One region of the Paenibacillus sp. FSL W8-0194 genome, then DNA from elsewhere that is predicted to be linked to it. Evidence: riboswitches for the same ligand, from Rfam matches in the RefSeq annotation. Region 1 holds a riboswitch; each other region holds the start of a gene.
What was found. Region 1 has a riboswitch for cyclic di-GMP ahead of MKY58_RS00125 (LuxR C-terminal-related transcriptional regulator). Riboswitches for the same ligand answer to the same signal wherever they lie in the genome.

Region 2: another riboswitch for cyclic di-GMP. It lies ahead of MKY58_RS17690 (GTP cyclohydrolase II); the one in region 1 lies ahead of MKY58_RS00125 (LuxR C-terminal-related transcriptional regulator).
Region 3: another riboswitch for cyclic di-GMP. It lies ahead of MKY58_RS01120 (S-layer homology domain-containing protein); the one in region 1 lies ahead of MKY58_RS00125 (LuxR C-terminal-related transcriptional regulator).

The regions. Positions count from the first base shown of each region.
Region 1 is NZ_CP150205.1:25,064-30,631, reverse strand. Features, by position in the region: gene MKY58_RS00135 (ABC transporter permease subunit) at 1-176, opposite strand, end outside; gene MKY58_RS00130 (cytochrome P450) at 431-1,639, opposite strand; gene MKY58_RS00125 (LuxR C-terminal-related transcriptional regulator) at 1,875-2,642, opposite strand; cyclic di-GMP riboswitch class I at 2,784-2,878, opposite strand; cyclic di-GMP riboswitch class I at 3,102-3,196, opposite strand; gene MKY58_RS00120 (isopeptide-forming domain-containing fimbrial protein) at 3,496-5,568, opposite strand, start outside.
Region 2 is NZ_CP150205.1:3,884,468-3,890,035, reverse strand. Features, by position in the region: gene MKY58_RS17705 (hypothetical protein) at 338-931, opposite strand; gene MKY58_RS17700 (prolyl oligopeptidase family serine peptidase) at 1,129-1,977, opposite strand; gene MKY58_RS17695 (DUF1963 domain-containing protein) at 2,050-2,799, opposite strand; cyclic di-GMP riboswitch class I at 3,099-3,188, shown strand; gene MKY58_RS17690 (GTP cyclohydrolase II) at 3,372-4,127, shown strand; gene ribD (bifunctional diaminohydroxyphosphoribosylaminopyrimidine deaminase/5-amino-6-(5-phosphoribosylamino)uracil reductase RibD) at 4,139-5,236, shown strand.
Region 3 is NZ_CP150205.1:285,116-290,683, forward strand. Features, by position in the region: gene MKY58_RS01105 (extracellular solute-binding protein) at 1-1,329, shown strand, start outside; gene MKY58_RS01110 (hypothetical protein) at 1,392-1,568, shown strand; gene MKY58_RS01115 (peptidase) at 1,823-3,070, opposite strand; cyclic di-GMP riboswitch class I at 3,478-3,573, shown strand; gene MKY58_RS01120 (S-layer homology domain-containing protein) at 3,610-5,568, shown strand, end outside.

The DNA.
Region 1 (5,568 bases):
TTACTTAGAAATCCGCCGCTTATTTTGAAGTTTTTAAAGGCGATAATGATGCCGAACATGGGTAAGAAGCAGAAAAGAATGTACCATATGGTCGTCGGCAGCGCCAAAAGCGTCAGCTCGGCATCTTGCTTGCGCCATCGCGTTCGTAAGCGCTTACCCTTTGTCTTAGTGCTCATGTCTGTCACCTCTTCCGTCATCCTATATTGCTTGTTGTAAGTCAATTTTATAGGAAATAGAGCGCTTTCATCCAGATAACAAACATGATAAAGTAGTCAACAAACGTTAGGTTTTGCAAGGTCAATGGACAAAAAAAGACAACCACCATCGACCAGGAAATCGGTCGTCAATGGTTGCACGGAAGCAGCTTGTGCTCAGTTGGAATAACCTAACAACAGCTGGACCACACGGAATGAATGTATGCTCTTACCAGTCACTGACGGGTAAAAACGATTGAAAGGTGTTTGTAACCCTGCATGAAATTGGAGACGACCCGCGGGGGAACCTCTAGAATTTCCGCCAGGTAGCGGCGGTTTAGAATTTCGCCAAACAAGAGCTTTAGTTCTAACCGGGCTAAATCGGCCCCGAAACAATAATGAGGCCCTGCCCCAAAAGTTAAATGTCGATTGGGGCTTCGGCCAATGTCAAATGTATAGGGGGATGGGAAGACTTCCTCATCCCGATTGGCCGATGCGGTCCATAACGTCACGGCCTGTCCGCTGTAAATAGTATGATCTCTGATTCGTATATCCTTTGTTGCCACTCTCATGACGTGTACGTTGGGAGTCGTCCAGCGCAAAATTTCCTCTACGGCGCTTGATAGTAAAGCGGGGTTTTGCAGCAAACGTTCCCATTCGATTGGATGCGTAATGAAAGCGAGCAGCCCCCCTGCTGCAGCGTACTTCGTCGTTTCGATACTACCCAGCAGAAGAACAAAACAATGAAGGGCAATTTCCTGGTCGCTCAGTCTCTCCCCATCCCTATCGGTTTGAATGAAGCGGCTTATCACATCTTGAGCAGGATTCTGTCTACGGGAACGAATAATGTCGAGAAAATAGCTTAGTATTTGCGTATGGGCCGTCGAGAGCGATTTCATCACCGAATCCTCTCTTTTGAATTCCGGATCCTCCCCAGTGACTACGGCCCTGCTAAGATCCGCTATGAAATCCCCGTCAGCCCTGGGAACTCCCAATAACTCGCAGGTAACGGCAACCGGCAATTTAGCCGCGACGTCCTCTACAAAATCGAACACTTCACCCTCAACCACACCATCAAGCAGCTCGCAGATAATGGCATGGATTCGCGGCTCCATCTCCGCCACCGTTCTCCGATTCATGGCTGAACTGAGTAAAGCATACAGCTGGGTATGGCGAGGTGGGTCGGTCAAGTTAATCATGCGGCCGGCAGCAGGATCCCGTTTCCCGTGCAGACGCAACATATTCCCATACTCCGAACTTAGCGCTTTTGTATCCTTCCATGCATGCAAAATATCATGATACCTGGTTAATACCCAAAACCCGCTCGAGCGTGAAGTGGGGTTCCAAAAGACCGGCGTGTTTTGCCTTAGAGCAGCAAAAACGGGTTCCATTCTGCCGCTTGCAAACAACTCAAGGTCTGTTAAGTCAATGTCGGCCAATTTCAAATGAATCACCTGCCCTTCACGTGATAATTAATAAGCCGGCAGCTGGCTGGCATCGCGATCCGAGGGTTCCATTGGCCCCTGTAGGTTTGCGTCACACCTTTCCGATGGGTTTGCTATGATCGTACGATATATGAAATTGTCGAGTGATGAAGTAACTACAACATTGATGTAATTATAAAAAAACGCAAGCGTCAAAAAAATACCCAAAATTGGGTACTATTGGTTTCGAACGTGGTCATATAAACTTTTTAAGAAACGCTCCTTTATGATGGACTCTCGTTTTAGCATAGATCTTCTTAATAAACGTTCGAACCGTATTTTGACTAATCCCGCAAATGTCCGCAATTTCGGGAACGTTTTTATTTTCCAGCCACCCAAATGCGATTTCCTTTTCCCGATTCGTTAAATCATACTGATCAAACAGGGCATAGACCTGCTCCTTATAAACCAATGGATTTTTAGGAGACAATTTTTCTTGAACGCTCTTCGCCAGGCGCTCAATAAGCGGCAAGGCAAATGTCACCTCGTGAAAAGAGTGAAAACTGAGGCCAAGGTAGCCTATAACAACGTTTTTTATTCGAATTGGGGTACAAACGCATGCCAGCTCCCAAAACAAATTATTGCTATGTTCGGTCCCAATGACGACGGAAAGAGACTGTAATTTGATGGATAATGAAATGGCGCTCATTCCTGCGTCTTGGATGGCAACGGAGTTGCCCTTTTGAATATGATTCCTTTCAAAAAAGCATTTTAACGAATCGGTTCCGAGAAAATCCAAAACATTCCCGTCAGGATCAGCAATGATAAATAAATAAGGGATAGACAGCAAATCGCTTATATTCCGGATTTCCTCTTGCAGCAAAGAAAGGCTCTCTCTCTGTTCAACCAGCCTGTCGCCTGCTTCGGATCTATGATCGACATGAGGAAATGGATGGTTTGCCTCCAAGAATGTTTTTGATTCCATATCCGACACATGCTTCCACGAACGTTTGCTATCGATCATTGTGTTCCCCTCTTTCGAATGTATTGCGATCAATAATAAGATCGATCTCTCTCGTTATCGCCGCCGCTCCATTTCAAGAGAAACAAAAACCCCCGTCAGCATATAAAAAACACAGCTAAATAGACGGAGGCTTCCGTCGTATTCGGCAACTGGCTGGCATCGCGGTCCGAAGTCGTTCCGCATTAGCCCCTGTAGCTTTGCGTCGCCACTTTTCAGTGGGTTTGCTATTATCGTACGATAACTATTCAGTTAAGACAGCTTTTACGTTTTGAAAGTCCATCCTACGCTTGCATCAATTCGAATTTTTTCGCTGCAGGAAGAAAGGTGCTGCTACAGATAAAGCCCAGAAAGTTTAATTTAAGTTTGTGCAATTCTCTCCTCTTTAAAGTATGTTAAAGAACGCAAAAAGCCTCCGTCAGCTTTAAAGGCATAGATAAATAGACGGAGGCTTCCGTCGTATTCGGCAACTGGCTGGCATCGCGATCCGAAGTTGATCCGCATTAGCCCCTATAGCTTTGCGTCGCCACTTTTCAGTGGGTTTGCTATTGTCGTACGAAACGAACTATGAAATTGTCGAGTCCCGGGACATCTTTTCCATAAATTTTTATTTTCCGACTTATTTTAACTATAGACTACATGATTTTACCATGAATATAGGACCATCGTACCATTTTGTTAGGAAATAATGTTATATACAGGAGCCAAGAGAAAAATCTAAGCTGATTTGGCTTTTTCGATATTTGATCGTCTGATGTTCGGTACATTGGTAAATGGCAACTGCGCATGTGGATATAAAGCGAAGAAAACACCTTTCGCGCTGAAAGATGTTTTCTTCTTTTCTTGAGAGATACTGTTATTGTACCTTATTTTTTCTCCAGAACAACCATCCTGCGAACAGAATGATCAATCCGAGATACCCTAAGTTGTAAAGGTTCGTAGCTGTGTTCGGCAGCTTGCTGCCGGACTGCGTTTCCGTTTGGTCCGCTGGCGAAGGAGCTTTTCCTGACTCGCCAGCAACGGTTCCGTTATCTCCAAACGGAGAGTCCGATCCGTCGCCCGCATCCGGAGCCGTTCCGGTTCCAGGATGGGTTGGCGTTGTTCCTGTTCCGGGATTCGACGGCGTTGTTCCGTTTCCAGGATTCGTTGGTGTCGTTCCGCTTCCCGGATTCGTTGGCTCAGGAGTGGTTCCTGGAACGGTTGTTCCGTTGCCAGCCTCGCTTCCCTTCACGTTAACCGTCACGACGGACGTCACGGTGCCTCCCCGGCCGTCGCTCACCGTCACCGTAAAGCTGTCGCTGCCGGTATAATCACGCTCCGGTACATACGTCCACGTTCCGTCCGGATTCACCGTTACCGTACCGTGCTTCGGATCGCTTCCTTTTGTATACGTCAGCTTGTCTCCATCCGCGTCCGTACCTTCTATTTTTCCGGTCGCCGGCGTGTTGATTGTCGTCTCCGTAGTATAGGAAGGCACGCTTGGTACCTGATTTGGTTTTACCGGGTCCGTTCCCGGATTCGGCGTGGTGCCCGGGCTTGTTCCAGGGTCCGTGCCTGGATCTACAGGTGGAGTAACCGGTGGATCCACAGGATCGACCGGCGGGTCGACGGGTGGCTCTACTGGTGGATCCGGGTCTACTGGCGGGTCAACCGGCGGATCTACTGGAGGATTGACCGGCGGTTCCGGCTCAACGACAATTTTCTCTGTTGGTTCGCCTGGTTGAACGATGTTGTCGCCATCAACCAGCGCTGTATTTGGGATCGTCTGACCGCCTTGTCCCGGTTGAATAACGGCCTTAAACTCCAGCGTATGCCAGTTCATGCCCATAACATTGCCAAATGAGCCATACACTTCTCCCGTTACCGAATAACCGGCATCGTTATCGTTCTCATCGGTGACCGATGCACCGTCCACCTTTAGGCTGTCCGGCACGTATTTCAAGCCTGCAGGCAATGTATCTGTAATCGTCAGATTCTCCAGATACGTATCGTTGACCACGCCTCTTACACGAATCGTATAGGTGATCGTATCCCCGACTTCATAGGTGGCCTTGCTTACTGTATTCGCTGCGGACTTCTTCGTTTCAATCTGCGGATTCCGCGGATAAACTTCGACTTCATTTCTTGGTCTGTCCGGCGTTCCAATATTGTCGCCCTCGACGGCCGCAATATTGACAATATTCTTGCCTGCTTGTCCCGGCAGTACTTTCGCCTGGAACGTCACCTTGTGCCACGCGGTATCGGTAACATCTCCGAACTGACCGAAGATTTTACCGTTAGCGAAATGGCCCTTGTCGCCATCTTGGTCATCGGTGACTTGCACGCCGTCAACTGTCAGCGTGCCCGCGACATATTCCAGACCTTCCGGAATCTCGTCCGTGATCGTCAGGTCAGTCACCCGACTATCGGAGACCGTGTTGCGTGTTTGAATCGTGTACTGCAGTGTGTCCCCGATTTCCGGATGTGCGGCATCGGTGTTGCCGTCTGCCTTTTTAAACACTTCCGCTGTTTTTGTAGACTCCAGAGCGTTTTCGCGCGGATAAACTTCAACAACTTTCTCTGGCGTGTTTGGCGTGGTGATATTATCGCCATTCACGACAGCTACGTTTCGGATGTTTTTGCCAGCTTGACCCGGCAGCACTTTCACTTTGAATGTCACCTTGTGCCACGCGGTATCGGTAATATCTCCGAACTGACCGAAGATTTTACGGTTAGCGAAATGGCCCTTGTCGCCATCTTGGTCATCGGTGACTTGCACGTCGTCAACTGTCAGCGTGCCCGCAACATATTCCAGACCAGCTGGAATCTCGTCCGTGATCGTCAGGTTGGTTACCAGACTATCAGAGGCCGTGTTGCGTGTTTGAATCGTGTACTGCAGTGTGTCTCCGACTTCCGGATGTACGGTGTCGGTGTTCCCGGCCGCTTTATC
Region 2 (5,568 bases), 2.2 Mb from region 1:
GTAAGTTTGCGATTTATTACAGCCTATGCATGGTCTGGAACCCGTGATCATCGCCCGGAAAAAATGGGCGCAGGCGGAGGTTGGCGCGGTCTGTCTGCCGGAGGGACTAACGTTTTAGCTGATTTTATTACAATTTAATGATCGCATAAGGTTGTTTTCATGTTTCAGGACGCGCCATTCTGTATATTTATATATATAACCCCCCTTTGATATATAGTTCGGATTGGGCCCTGACGATGCGGATCGCCGGGGCCGCTTTTTTTGTGATCGACAGGCCGTTTGTCCGCAGCGAAAAAACGGATATGCCCTGGGGCATATCCGTTTTCCGTTTCGAACCTTATTTCAGGTAAGCTCTCGTTTTTAACCGGTCTTTGTGAAGAAGCGACTTATATAGTTGAGGGTGAATTTTGTACCAGCTTGCGTGCCTGAAAACCAGGGCGTAATCGTTCACCGGGGTTGTAAAGGCGTCCTGCCCTTTTTGCAAATCCTCGCGGTTGATCGCGAGGCAAACCGTTTCCTTGGTAACGTTTTTGCCGTTTGCGGGCTCCGGATTTCCGTACAAGCAGACCTCAACCGTTCCGATGCCTTTGTTCTCGAGCAAGATGCCGCTGTATGAAATCAGCGTAGCCGCCGCATCGCTCATCAATCGGTCCGGATCCGGCGATTCATGTTTGAAGTCGACCGTGACCGTCTTGTTGTTGGCTCCCTGGAGCTGGATGTCTTTGATTTGCGCCGCCGGGATGGCGCCTTCGTCTAAGGGCTTTTCAAGGACAAGCTTGATGTTCTCGCGGGTGACTTCAGCTTGGGACCAGACATCCTTTTTTTGCGCGACGCCAACCTTGGCCGGCTCGGAGTTCCTTGAACAGGAAGCCAGCAGGAAGCACGCCGCCATCATCATGCATACAACCTTAAAAGGCGATCTGGGCTTCAACTTCATCCCCCTTTCTCTAAAGCATGATACAAATGAAGTCTATCAGAACCTCGACGAGAATGGAATAGAATCCCCATTTATGACAATGATGACAAAAAGACGTTACAATTCTTTAATCTGCTTCGGGTCCGCTTTCGTCGTTTAAGCATGGAACATGCCGGGTCGCGTCGACGTTTGCGCCGACGGCGCGGCACGGTTCACGGCCGGGTTTGGTGTTTCCGGATCCAGTCGAACATCCGGTTGATCGCGTGCATGTGCATTTCGTAAGGCATGTGATGGCCGTATCCTTCGTACCAATGCAGCTCGGCGTCTTTGCCCAGGGCCTGAAGCCGTTCGTACATGCGGATGCCGTGCCCGGGGTCCACCTGTTGATCTTCGCTTCCGTGAACGATGAGGACCGGACAGCGGATGCGCTCTGCCATGTGGAGAGGGGAGCGTGCTTCGTAAGCCGAGGGAATTTTGCGCGGATGGCCGACGACCCGTTTTAACATCCTCCGCAAATCCACCCGCTCCTCGTACGTTTGGGCGAGATCCGAGACGCCGCCCCAGAGGACGAGCTGCGAGATGAAATCCGTGTCCGCAGCCGCGGACGCGGCGTTTACGGAGCCCCGGGAAAAACCCATGGCCGCTATCCGTGTCGGATCGACGAACGGAAGTTCGGCAAGGAGCCGGCACGCCGCGGGAACGTCCTCCAGGTCGGCGCCGCCGAATTCGTCCCGCCCTTCGCCGCCTTGCGTCCCCCGGTAAACCGGGGCAAAAACGATAAAACCGCTTTGCGAAAAACGCTCGAGCCATTCGGTTTTGACCTGCCCGACCCGGCCGATGCCGCCGCGGCAATAAACAAGAACGGGCCATTTCCGTTCATGGATATCCAGCCGCTCCCGCTTGGCGTTGTTCGCGATGACGGTCATGGGAAGCCGCTGCCCGCCGTATATTTTCCGGACATGCGCTTCCAGCGTTTCCGGTTCGATTTTGTATCCATACGGAAGGGAGAGATAACCCTTTACCTTATATTCGCCGGAGCGGTATGTCATATGAATCATCATGGAGATCAGCTGCCTTTTCGTTTGCTTGTCCTTATTGCTGCATGTTCGGATTTCAAGTGCGGCCACCAAAGACTACAGGCAGTCCCAGGTATAATACACGTTCGAAAAATCCAATCGGGCCAAATCCTCGCGGCGGATAAAAAAATTGCCGACGCCGGAATCCCCCCAAGAGACATAGTACTGCTGGTCGTCCCCTTCGATGTCCAACTGAAGAAGAAGCTCCCAATCCCCTTCCGGCCTAGGATCTTCCTGCGCAAAGTAAGGGTACCCTCCGATGCGCGACCCGCTGGAATCCGCCAAATCCCAATATTTCGAGTAGGCGGTTTTGTCCCGGTCGAATGAGGGCAGATCCACCCTTTCGGAAGTCCGATCCACTAGCGGGATGTACTGCTTCTCAAGGTTTCCGGTCAGCTTGTAAGGCCCGCCCAAAACCGGACTGTACAAGTCGGGATTTTCCGGGCGGTAAGGATCGATTTCCTCCGTTTGGGCCGCTTCTTCGGCATGAAGGATGCGGTAGGATTGGTCAAAAAGACCGAACGTATCGTCCTGCTTCACAAAAAAACTCGTCAATCCGCGGGCAGGGAACCCTTCCAGAGGCGGCATTTGCGCCCAATTGATTTGGGCGACGAACAGGTAGTCGTTCCCGTCTTCATCCCGGGGCCATGCGGATTGGGGCGGAAGCCAAGGCGTTCCTCCCACCTTGCTGTCGGTCATCCGTACGGTTTCTTTCGTGAGTTTCAGCTTCACCGACGGCTTGGCCGTTTTTTCGAGGTATTCCAAAAATTCCGGGGTCCACCCGTTGTTGCCGTCAAGAAATTGCATCGTGATTTTCCCCCTCGGTTTAATAATCATGTATCATTTCTTTTTCTCGTATGAGGAAACCAAACCTACGAGTATTTTAGCCGAGCGGCAGCAAGGCCGCAAACGGGCGGCCGATGCGTATCCGGAACTTGAATTACCCGGTTGCCGCTTCAATCTTTTCGTTGCATTTATTAAATTTGTCATTTATATTCATAGTGTAGTTACATAAAAAACGAATATTTCCCTTTTTTCTCAAAATCACAGGTTTTTCCTTCCGCTTTTCCTGCAAGAATCGCGGAAGTTCTATATGATACGACATCGTACGATAATGGCAAACCCACTGAAAAGTGGCGACGCAAAGCTACAGGGGCTAAGGCGGATCCCATCCGCTATGCCAGCCAGTTACCGAATACGACGGAGGCCTCCGTCTATTTCTTCACGCGCATAGACGGGGGCTTTTTGTGTTTTCTATTAAAGTACGGTGTTTTTTATCAGTTCTACATAAAGGGGGGAGCAGTTCTCGTTAAGGTGTTGTCGTAGCCGGTGTCAGTCAGCAAGCCTCAAAACAAACGATAATACAAAGGAGATGGATGATTGTGATTCCAAACCAGGTTAGTCGATTATTGAAGGACAAAATAACGCTTGTTAAACTGCCAGAAGGTCCCGATCTCGCGCTTGTCGGTCCTGTCCGGCTCCCGGTACAATTGGAGGAGCGGGAGGTTACATTCAACTGGTATACTTGGTTAAAAACAGAGAGCGCTTCATTTCAGGTGGAAGATGTTCTCGATACCCTGCCGTTTGCAGATCTTGCCTCATACCAGCAATCATCCGTGCTTGTTTACGGTGATTTTGCCAACGCGGAGCATGCGTTGATTCGGATGCACAGCATTTGCCATACCGGGGACATCTTTGGAAGCAAACGATGCGATTGCGGGTACCAGCTGCGCCGATCCATGAACATGATCGTCGACAACGGCAGCGGGGCTCTCTTTTATTTGGCCAATCACGAAGGACGCGGAATCGGGCTTTTCTCCAAATCGTTGGCTTATCTGCTGCAGGAAGAGGGATACGATACGGTAGAAGCCAATCACGCTTTGGGCTTTCCGGATGATCTGCGGTCCTATGACGAGGCGATACAGGTTCTTCAGGCATTGCGGCAGAAACCGGTAAGCCTCATTACGAACAATCCGCGCAAATTGCAATCATTGCGGGAAAAAGGGCTTGCATCCGATCATCATGTATCGATTTGGGGCGATGTATCGAAACATAATACCCGATATTTGGCAACGAAAATCGAAAAATCGGGCCATATTTACAATCCCCTGAGCGAAACTGTCAAGCTCGGCTAAGGAGGCCCCGCATGAACCCGGATCAACATTATATGAAGCTTGCGCTGGACCTGGCGGCCACCGCAAGCGGAAAAACGAACCCCAATCCCGTCGTCGGCGCGATCATTGTGAAGGACGGACAAGTTGTCGGCGTCGGCTTTCACCGAAAAGCCGGAGAACCCCATGCGGAGGTACACGCGTTCCGTATGGCGGAAGGACACACCAACGGTGCAACGCTTTACGTGACTCTTGAGCCCTGCTCCCATTACGGAAAAACGCCTCCCTGCGCAGAGCTGGTTGCCAGCTCCGGAGTAACGCGCGTTGTGGTGGCTATGCAGGATCCGAATCCGATGGTCGCCGGACGGGGGATTCAACTGCTCCGAGATAAAGGGATTGAAGTCGAAGTGGGCGTGTTGGAAGCGGAAGCCAAAAGACTTAACGAACGATTCGTCCATAATATGACCAAACGTCGGCCGTTCATAATTTCCAAGGTCGCCATGACGCTGGACGGGAAGTTAGCTGCATCTTCGGGCCATTCGAAGTGGGTTACGGGCGAGGAAGCGCGCCAGGAGGTGCATCGGCTGCGAAACGAAGTCGATGCCATCTTGGTCGGCATCAACACGGTGCTGGCTGATAATCCCCGCCTGACTACCAGACTGCCGGAAAAGGGGAAAAACCCTGTACGGGTCATCCTGGATTCCAATTTGCGGTTGCCCGAGGATGCCCATATAACCGACTGCACGGCGGCTAAGACATGGATCGCCACGAAGGAGGATGCGGATCCGGAGAAAGTCAACAGGCTGAAGCAAAAAGGGCTGGAGATTCTTTTCGTTCCTTCGACCCGGCTCGGGCTGGACCTCCGGCGATTATCGGAAATGTTATACGAAAAGGGAATTACCGACCTGCTTGTCGAGGGCGGCAGCGAAGTCAACGCCTCATTCCTTCGCGCCAACCTTATTGACAAATGGTTGATTTACATCGCACCCAAAGTTTTGGGAGGACGCGGTTCCCTCACGCCATACGGCGGTCCGGATTTGGAAACGATGGATGAAGCGTTGAACGTGCGGATTCACTCCGTCCGGCAAATCGGAGATGATCTTTGCATCACGGCGTATCCGAAGTACGGCTGATGCATGAAGGGTCCAGGTCTCCGAACGGGTATTGGCGCTAACGCCCCCTTTTTAGGTCTAGTATTTTAATATTTAATAAATTTTCTTACATTGACAATGACGAGCCGCCATGGCCGTCATTTTTTTTCTCTTCGGAATGAACGGCGGTGAGGGGGATTAAGCGAAAAATGGATCAAGACCGGAAAATGAAGATGAACATTGCGGAAGGAACAACAACAAATTAAAAGGTGTTTTAGAAATAAAATCGGGCGCCCCTTTCGGGACGCCCTTTCATGGGAGAGGAGAAAGAATGGCTAGGGTTTGGATAGGAATCCCTTGATATTATTGGGTTT
Region 3 (5,568 bases), 260 kb from region 1:
GGCGTGACGTTAAACGTCGAAACGCCGTCCGGCAAGCTGAGCGATACGCTTAACCTGGTCATGGCCTCGGGCAACCTGCCGGACCTGATGTATATGTCGAGCCGCCGCGATTCCAACAAATATGGCGATCAGGGGGCTTTGGAAAACATTTTGGACCATGTCGACCAGATGCCGAACCTGAAAAAATGGATGGAGCAATATCCGGAAGAAGCGAAAGCGGCGCTGTCCGCCGACGGCAAAATGTATATGTTCCCGAACCAGGGCTTCGGGGAAACGAACCGGATGATCTGGCTCTACCGCGAGGATGTCTTTAAAAAGCATAACCTTGCCGTTCCCAAAACGTACGAAGAGCTGCATCAAGTCCTCAAAAAACTGAAGGAGCTTTATCCGGAAAGCTATCCGCTTTCCATGCGCTTCGGCCAAATCCCGGATGAAATGATGGCGAATTTGACAACCAATTTCGGCAGCGGCACGGACGTCTATTACAACTTTGACGAGAAAAAATGGAAGTTCGGCCCGACGGAGGACAACTACAAGGCGATGGTCGGCATGTGGCACACCTTCTACAAGGAGGGACTGATTCCGCCGGATTTCCTTTCGATCCAGACGAAGCAGTGGCAGGACGTCATGTCCACCGGCCAGTCGTTCATTACGATCGACTATATCAGCCGCGTCGACTTTTTCAACAACGCCATGCGCAAGGACAATCCGGAATACAGCCTGCAGTTTATGGCGCCGCCGTCCGGGCTGCCGGGCCAGAAACCGCAGAATCCTTATTTCCACTACCTTGAGGGCGGTTTGACGGTTGCGTCGACCTCCAAGCATAAAGACGACATCATGAAATACATGGACTTTTTCTACAGCGAAGAAGGGCGGACGTTAAGCAGCTGGGGCAAGGAAGGCGAAACGTATACAGAGGAAAACGGGCAGAAAAAATTCAAACCTGAGTTCACCGACGTGACGGAAATGCGGAAGCAGACCGGACTGCAGACGAGCGGCACGTACACCTGGATCGACTTTAACGCGCATCTGTCGCTGTTTTCGCCGGATTTGAAAAAGGCTTACGAGGAAGCCGTCAAATATGATCCGCCTGCGATGCAGCCGAAACCGGCGTTTACGGACGAGGAAAACGAGGTGCTTTCGGTCACGGGGCAGGCCGTGAAAAAATACAGGGAAGAAAACTTCTCGAAATTCGTCCTCGGCACAAGAAGCTTAAACGAATGGGACCAATATGTAAAAGAAATCAACGGGCTCGGCGTGCAAAAGCTGATCGACACGTACGATGCGGCGCTGAAAAGAGTAGAGGAGACGAAGCTGGAAAATAAGTAGGAGGGGCGTGAATTCGCGCCGATTCCATGAAACACCTGGCCGAAAGCCGGGTGTCTTTTTTTATGGGAGCACAAATGAACGCTTATCTGATGTCGAAGGATGCAAAAAGCCAGGCGAATTTTTACATCGATTCTCTCGGCGGGGAAAGCAAATATCCTTTTGCCCTTCAGCCCTGGGGCGCTTATTATGGAGAGGTCATTGACCGGTTCGGCGTGACGTGGATGATTACGAAGAAATAGTTCCTGGAATTCGCCTCCATCTATGCAGGCTTCGGCTCAGAGGTGTCCGTTCTTGAGAACGGCGGCGTATTGCAGACATTGAACATCGTTGGCGATCGGTGGTCTTTGATGATCATACATGAGATTTTGGTCGGTAAAAAAACGTCCGCTGGTTATGTCCGCATACGGTCTGTTCCCTCATGTCCGCGCATACCAAAAAACCCGGCCGATTCTTCTGATGAATCGGCCGGGTTTTCGTGCGTTGATGATGCTGCTTATTTAGGCTGCACCGCATCTTTGTCCGACGTCACGATCACGACCTCGGCGCTTGTGATACCCGGCAGCGATTTGGTCATGATCGGCGAATGGAATGCGACGATTTTCGTTCCGGCGCGAAGATCCGTGTCGCCGCCGATCAGCGGGATGATCGTCGTATCCTTCGAAATGTTCAGGATCACGTCGTTTGCCGTGGAATTATCGGAACCGACGTTCACGTACACTTGATCTTTGGATGTGCGGTCGGACGGCATGACCGTGCCTTCGATTTTGACGGCTTCCGCTTTTTTCACCACGATTTTGTCTGCATGGGTGTGGGCGGGATACATCAGCGTCATGACGGCGCTGTAGGTCGCTTCCACATGGCCGCTCGTTTTGAGCGCATCCTTGGTCAGTTTGTTGCCGTCTTCATCAACGATTTCCGTTTTGTCGTCGATGGACAACACGACATAGTTGACGCCGCCTGTTTCCAGCGGTTGGCCGATGACCGTGATTTGGCCGTCTTTTTGGTCGGTAATGACGCCTGCGGTTCCTGCCGTCAGCTCGTTAACCTCCCCGGGATTGACGTCTTCCATGTTCGTGTTCACGATCACGTAATTCGTTCCGGATTGCGGCGGAAGGCTCATCGCAACGGCCGGACCGTAAAATGCTCTCACGCTCATGCCTTCCTTGATGTCTCCGGCGGCGATGGCTTTGCGGTTTTGATCGATGATCGTTGCTTTATCCGCGAAATGCAGCCAAATTTCCTCGTCGTATTTGTTGTAAAGGTCAGTGCCTTTTACCAAAATGCGGCCGTCTCTTACCTCGGTTACCTTACCGTCGATAGCCGAGAAGCTTTGGTCCTGAACGACCAGCGTCAGCGCGGTTCCGCGGGCCGGAAGGCTTTTTGTGATGTTCGGGCTGTAGAAAGCTTTGACGGTTTTGTGCCCGTCGATGATTTTTTGCAGAGGAACGGTTTTGCCTTTGGCGTCGATGAATTTCGTTTTTGGCGTAATGGCCAGGATGATTTCGTCCTGATCGGTCGGCGCGAGTCCGCGTCCGGTTACGGTAATGAATTTATCCGATTTGTCTTGCGCGAAATCCGTGATTTGTCCCCAGGTTGCCGGAACGTTTTTGACGTCGGTTTGCTTGTTGGCGTTTCCCTTTTGCACCGCTTGGGCAGGGAGCTGCTGCGCGTTTGCCGCCACGGGCATGGCTGCCAGAGCCAAAATGGATGCGGTCGCGAGCACTTTGTACATTTTATTCATCTGTCATTCCTCCTATATGCGTGAGCTTGTACGAACGTTTTGGTTATCATTCGGCAGCTCATTTCCGAAATACTTTTGCCAAACCCTTCATTGGAAAATGATGCATGCCTTTCACCGTTCCAGACGGGACGTTAACGCAAAATGTTGCATAAGCGGCTGTTTTCAAAAAAAACGGCACCTGGCCTTTTTTAGTTCAAGATGGCTTGCGTGGTGAACTACGGTTGGTTTCCTTCCTGTTAGAAGAAATAAAATTGTTTTTGTTTACGCAATTGTGCAATATTGAATGACGAAAATTAAGGTTCTAAGAACCATATATTTCATTACATATTGTAACTTTTTGTAACTATTTATATAATCTTGATTAAAAATAGATTCAAAGAACTACGCAGAAAGCGCTAAACCAGGTGCTTGAACAAAGGCAAACCCGTACGAAAGTCGGGGACGCAAAGCCACGGGTCTTACTCCATGAAGCCTATTCATGGACTGACAGCCGGGTTGCTCATGGTGCTTGGTTTTTTGCTGTCTTAAGGAGGAAAAACATGAGGGGTAGCACTAAAAAATGGATGGCAGCTCTGCTTGCGGCAGGACTGCTGGGGGGAGTTATTCCGGAGGTACAGCGGGTCTCAGCGGAAACCGTATTCACCTATCAGGACGAAACGTCCCCGTTATCGATTAGCGGCGCAAACATCCGGATTTCGGGTGAACATGCGGTGTGGCGCGGAAACAGCGCCAAGCTGAAAGGGCAAATTTTTTACGGGAATACGAAAACCGGACAAAGCCAAGCGGTCACGACCCATGGAAAATTGACCGATTCTCCTTCCGTCGGGATCAACGGCAAAGGGGAAGCGGTCGTCGTTTGGATCGATAAGCGGAATGACAGCGGCACCGACGACAATTTGAACTGGGACGTATACAGCTACAATGTCAGCACGAAAACCGAAACCAAGCTGAACAAAAATACGGGACAAAACAGCGCGCCGCTGGCGGACGGCGATTTCGTGGTCTGGCAGACCTTTCCTTCCTATACCATGACCTTGTACAACTTGGCAACTGGAGAGTTAACCGATTTGGGGCGAGGCCGGGATCCTGTGATAAAGAACGGACGCGTTGTCTACAAAGGCGGCGAAGACGGAGATTTATACGAATATAACGTCGCCACGGGCAAACATAACAAAATCGTCGACCTGCCATATACCGAATATGTGGAGCGTTTTGTATATAACGGCGAAGAAATTTTATGGAAACAAAAAGATTTGGACGGAAACGGGAAGTACGTCTACATAGATCTCAGCAACAGCCCGCAGCCGGTCGATCTGACGAAGCCGGCCAAGGAAGGGCAACGCGAATATAAAGAAATGAGTATCTCCCATGGAACGGCCGTCTGGCTGGAAGCTTCCGGCGATGCGGCGATCATGCGGGCAGCCGATCTGAAAAGCGGGCAAATCTTCAGTTTGGGCCTGACGAAACCTACCGCTTTTATCGGCTTTAATGGGGAGAAGCTGACATTCGTCAACAACGGAACGTTGGTTAGCCGTGATATTATCCGGACCGAAAAAACGGAAGCCACGCCGGCAAACGGCAGCGGAACCGGAAGCATACCGGCTGATGGCATCGTTATCGGGCCGAAAGGAGGCGTGGCGGCGAAGGGACAAGCGTTCCAGCTTGAATTCGGCCAGGGAGCGTTCGCTTCTGATACCCGGATTACGCTTAAAAAAATTGGCAGCCTTCCGTCCGACCGTCTCGCGAGCGGCATGACCTGGACCGGCGTGGCGTGGAAGTGGACCGCGGACACGAAACCTTTGAAATCCGCTGCGCTAACCTTCCAGCTGGATGAGCCGCTGAAATATGCCGATGCGGCAAACCGCGCAGGCATTTACCGCTTTGACGAAAGCGCGGGACGCTGGGTATACAGCGGGGGAACGGTCGACGCGTTATGGAAAACGGTACGCGCGAAGGTTCAAGAGCCGGGCTTATACGGCATTTTCCTGTATGCGCCATCCTTTAAGGACATGAACGGCCATTGGGCGAAAGCGGAAGTGGAAGTGCTGGCCTCCCGGTGGATCGTGAACGGCATGGAAAACGGAGCGTTTGCGCCCGGGCAGCCGGTGACGCGCGCGCAATTCGCCAAGATGCTCGTTCAAGCCGCCGGGCTGGATGCGCAGCAGCCTGAGAATCGCCGCTCCTTCCGCGACGTCCCTGAGGGGCATTGGGCGGCCGACTCGGTCGAGCAGGCGGCGGCAGCGGGATGGATCAAAGGGTATGAAGGCGGCCTGTTCAAGCCGAATGCGCCGATCACCCGGGCGGAAATGATGGTCATGCTGGCGAATGCGGCAGGCCTTCGTAAAGACGAACAAAGCGATCTCCTCGCCGGATACAAGGACGCCGGATCGGTTCGGGATTGGGCCAAGCCGTCCGTACAGGCCGCGATTCAAAGCGGGTTGATCAAGGGCGACGGGGATCGTCTGAATCCGGGAGCAACATCGACACGGGCCGAGGCC